Regions from separate parts of the Shewanella sp. S1-49-MNA-CIBAN-0167 genome, predicted to be linked through region 1. Evidence: predicted binding sites of a transcription regulator. Region 1 holds the regulator's gene; the other holds the start of a gene.

What was found. The regulator sigma-54, encoded in region 1, starts transcription at its own class of promoters, with help from an activator protein. The targets are predictions, from matches to a motif close to GTTGGCACGNNNNTNGNNT.
Region 2: the regulator sigma-54 is predicted to act here: its motif matches at 1,294-1,312, upstream of AAEZ00_RS07230 (DUF3192 domain-containing protein).

What each region holds. Positions count from the first base shown of each region.
Region 1 is NZ_JBEOPO010000007.1:47,495-49,703, forward strand. Features, by position in the region: gene lptB (LPS export ABC transporter ATP-binding protein) at 1-110, shown strand, start outside; gene AAEZ00_RS04725 (RNA polymerase factor sigma-54) at 253-1,737, shown strand; gene hpf (ribosome hibernation promoting factor) at 1,763-2,050, shown strand; gene ptsN (PTS IIA-like nitrogen regulatory protein PtsN) at 2,053-2,209, shown strand, end outside.
Region 2 is NZ_JBEOPO010000011.1:89,648-91,856, reverse strand. Features, by position in the region: gene AAEZ00_RS07240 (Zn-ribbon-containing protein) at 64-837, opposite strand; gene AAEZ00_RS07235 (hypothetical protein) at 838-1,206, opposite strand; gene AAEZ00_RS07230 (DUF3192 domain-containing protein) at 1,364-1,747, shown strand; gene AAEZ00_RS07225 (DUF2789 domain-containing protein) at 1,782-2,018, opposite strand; gene AAEZ00_RS07220 (GNAT family N-acetyltransferase) at 2,193-2,209, shown strand, end outside.

The DNA of each region.
Region 1 (2,209 bases):
GAGCTTATATCGTCAGCCAAGGTAATTTAATTGCCGAAGGCACACCTGATGAGGTATTGAGCAATCAACAAGTTCGGGCGGTGTACTTAGGTGAACAATTCAAGCTATAGTTACTTTACGGGCCTTTAGTCTATCTAACTCATTTGATTGAACGATATCTAAACAGCGTTAAACATCATTGATGTACGTGACAATCCATTACAGTTTTATAAATTGTCACTTTTATGGAAATCATCTAGGGATAAGCGGTAAATGAAAGCGTCACTCCAACTTAAAATGGGTCAACACTTAACCATGACCCCACAATTGCAGCAAGCCATTCGCTTACTGCAATTATCGTCATTGGAGCTACAGCAAGAAATCCAACAAGCATTGGATTCAAATCCATTACTTGAAATAGAAGATGAGTTTTCTGAAGCAAAAGACCCCGTAAAAGAAAATCGCGACCAAGCTGATACAGACTTCAGTGACAACAGCATTGTCAATATTGAAAAAGACACCTCAACAGTCGACACAGCAGAATCTATGACCAAAGAAACCATGGATGATTTAGCCATGGATACTACATGGGATGAAGTGTACACCGCCTCGCCGATGTCAGGTTCAGGTAGTGCTAGCATGCGCGATGATGACATGCCGTTTCAAGGTGAAACCACCGAAGGTCTGTATGAACATTTAGAATGGCAGAAAAATCTCACTCCATTTTCAGAGACCGATCTTGCCATTGCCACAGCGATCATCGACGCCGTGGATGAACGCGGTTATTTAACCCAAAGTACCGACGATATTCTCGAAGCCATGGGTGACGAAAATGTTGAGTTAGATGAAGTTGAAGCTGTATTAAAACGAATTCAACACTTTGATCCCGTTGGTGTTGCTGCACGTGATTTAAGTGAATGTTTATTGATCCAATTAGCGCAATTCTCTAACACCACACCCCATATCGATAATGCCCGTTTGCTAATCAAAGACTATTTAACCTTAATTGCTGGGCGTGATTTTAGATTATTGATGCGCAAAACTAAGCTAAAAGAAAATGAGTTACGTGACGCCATCACCCTAATCCAATCACTCAATCCTCGTCCAGGCTTATTGATCACCGCCACCGATGACGAATTCGTTATTCCCGATGTCACGGTACTAAAGAAAAATGGCCGTTGGGTTGTAGAGTTAAACCCAGACAATATGCCCAAAATTGGCGTTAATCAGCAATACGCCGCCATGGCTAGAAGCAGTAAAAATCAGTCTGACAGTCAATTTATTCGAGGCCATTTGCAAGAGGCTAAATGGTTTATTAAAAGTATCGAAAGCCGCAATGATACTCTACTCAAAGTGGCAAATTGCATTGTGCAATTTCAGCAAGGCTTCTTTGAATACGGTGAAGAAGCCATGAAACCTATGGTGCTAAATGATATTGCTGAAGCAGTAGAAATGCATGAATCGACAATTTCACGAGTCACCACACAAAAATATATGCACACCCCACGTGGACTATTTGAACTAAAGTACTTCTTCTCTAGCCATGTCAGCACTGACGATGGCGGGGAATGCTCATCAACAGCAATTCGTGCTTTTATCAAAAAGCTGGTTGCCGCAGAAAACCAGAAAAAACCATTGAGTGACAGTAAAATGGCTCAACTTCTGGCAGAACAAGGCATAAACGTTGCTCGTCGTACGATTGCAAAATACCGAGAAGCAATGCTAATCCCGCCCTCAAACCAACGTAAGAGTTTATAACCTACAAGGTTGTGGAGGATTTTCTATGGATATAAATCTGACTGGACGTCATGTCGAAATAACTGAATCTTTACGTGAGTATGTTAATGGTAAATTTTCAAAGCTTGAACGACACTTCGATCAGATCCATAATGTACACGTTGTACTCCATGTAGACAAATTACAACAAAAAGCAGAAGCCAAAATCCACGTTAATGGCGCAGAGATTTTTGCTATGTCAGAAAATACTGATATGTATGCTGCAATAGACGCCCTGATCGATAAACTCGACCGTCAGGTAATTAAACACAAAGAGAAGTATACAAAACACTAACGATGGAACTTTGTACCATTCTGCAGCCGGAATGCACTACCTGTGCCACACCGGGCAGTAAGAAAAAAGTACTGGAACTCATCAGCAATTTAGTCGCTGCCCAGTATCCAACCCTGTCTTCGCAAGAGGTTTTTGAAAGCCTATTAGCGAGAGAAAAAA
Region 2 (2,209 bases), on a different contig from region 1:
AAATGGCAGCAAAACACATCGTTCAGTCTTTGAATGATGTGGTTACTGAGTGTTTTAATCTGCTTATTGATGATCCCAAGATAAATTCGACACTATGCGGCAGGGTTCACAGCGAAAATGGAATAGATCTAAAAGCGGTTGTTCCAGCTTCCAAGCCTGTGAGCCACAACGTGGACACTCCCTGTTCATTTCGCTTTCTAATGACTCGCCACCCACACGGTATAAGTAATAATAGGTGGGGATGTTAGTTAAATATTCTATCCTGCCACGTAAATCCCAACCGCGTCTAAATAGGTCACTGTCTGTCCGAGTTATTTCATCTAATGCTGCAAACTCAGCTTTTGTAGCTGCTGCCATTTGCAGTTCATCACACGCTTGCCATTCTGTTTGCCATTTTATGATGCGTTTATGATCGCCATTAAAAGTTGCTGGCAGTTGATATAAAGGTATTGGCAGCAGATTATCGCCATTGCGAAGCGGTGAACACATATGCACATAACTGGTATACAACACCTGCCATGACGGGGCGTCGGTATTACTGGCTTCAGAGTTGATGTCTTGGCCGATGAATTTTTCTCTAGGCGCCAATAGTTTGGCTGCCGTCAAGCCTGCTAATGTCACTTTTACCCAAGGGCTATTATAGCGATTAGCCAGACTGGTTTTTTCGGGTAATAACAAACGAGCCCTAAATTCGCCGTCATTAAAGGCGACCGCAAATTCACGTCCAAGAATTTGTCCATTAGCCCGAAGAGCTTCAAGAAACGCATTAATGGCTTTTTCTGCCGCCTCAATGGTGGTGTCGGCAAAACATTCAAAACGCAGTTCGAAGACAAACATTTATTGGTCGACCTTATTATTAATTATATTGCTTTGGACGACCTGGTTTGCTAATTGGCGTTCTAGCTCAGCGACTCGTTGGCTCAGCTGATTAATCTGTTGTTGCATGGCGATAACCTGTTGGGTGACTTGAGCGATAGGATCGGGTTGCTCATCAGTTGGCACATCTGCCATTGATTGCATGTCCGTTAATTCTGCTATGTGCTGCCATTCAGATTTAGGTAACGCTTTAAATTGCTGTAAACCTTGGATCAGGATTGGCATTGAAATTCGATTACCTAAGCGACTTTTTATCAGCGCTAAACTGGGAGTATGTCCATTGTTGGCAATCGATTTAGCTGCTGCAAGCACCTGTTCAATTGGACTCATTGTTGGTGAAATTCCTTAATGTTTTATAGTGAGATTAACTAACGCATGTGATATTAAAAATAAACCCATATAAATCAATATATTAATTGTGGCACGATTTTGGCTTAAAGACTATGTAAATACAATTCGGATTATATTTTAACAAAAAGGACGCAACATGAAATTAAAACTTATCGCAGCAGGATTAATTGGCGCAACATCACTGATGTTAAGTGGTTGTGTGATCAGTGTTGGTGGTCATGAATCGGGTAAAAGTGCTGACTATTGGCAAGAGCAACAGGATGAAAATCGTCAACTAATTACCAAATTGTCTATGGGAATGAGCAGTGATCAAGTGACAACCCTGATGGGCATAGCAGATTTCAGCGAAGCTTATGCTAAGCCGACTCAGGACCGCGCCGAGCAGTCTATCAAAGTGTTGTTCTATCGCACCCAATGGGCTGAAGGTGATGGTAAAACAACTAAAGACGAATGCACGCCAATTGTGTTCCGAGACGACGTTTTAGTGGGCTGGGGTGACGCCGCCTATAAACAAATTTAGTCATTGAGTCACGTCATCTGACATTAACAATCAATTACGCTTCAGCTCGCATCATCACGTCCAATTGGTCAATCACTTCTGACCATTGGGCGTCTTCTAATAATGCCTCTTTTAAAAATGCTTTTTGAGCTGGGTTCCAGCAATTAGCATCAGTGATTAATGTGTGCTTATCAAGTTTATTTTGGATAACAAAGTCATCGATCCCCTCTTGATGATGAGGCAAACCTAATTGCTTAAATAAGTGACTTAGATCATTTAATGTTGTGTCCATTTGATGCATTCCTTGTAATGGTTAAGTCGATAAATTCAGTATCAATCTTGATGACAAAAAATGCAAACAACTGTCGTATATAACCGTTTTGTAGGTCAAACGCATAAACAAAACTTGTAGATTGTTTCAAACTTGTTAAATTAAGTTCAGAGAGTTAATCAACAAGGAATAATAATGGACAATAACACCTT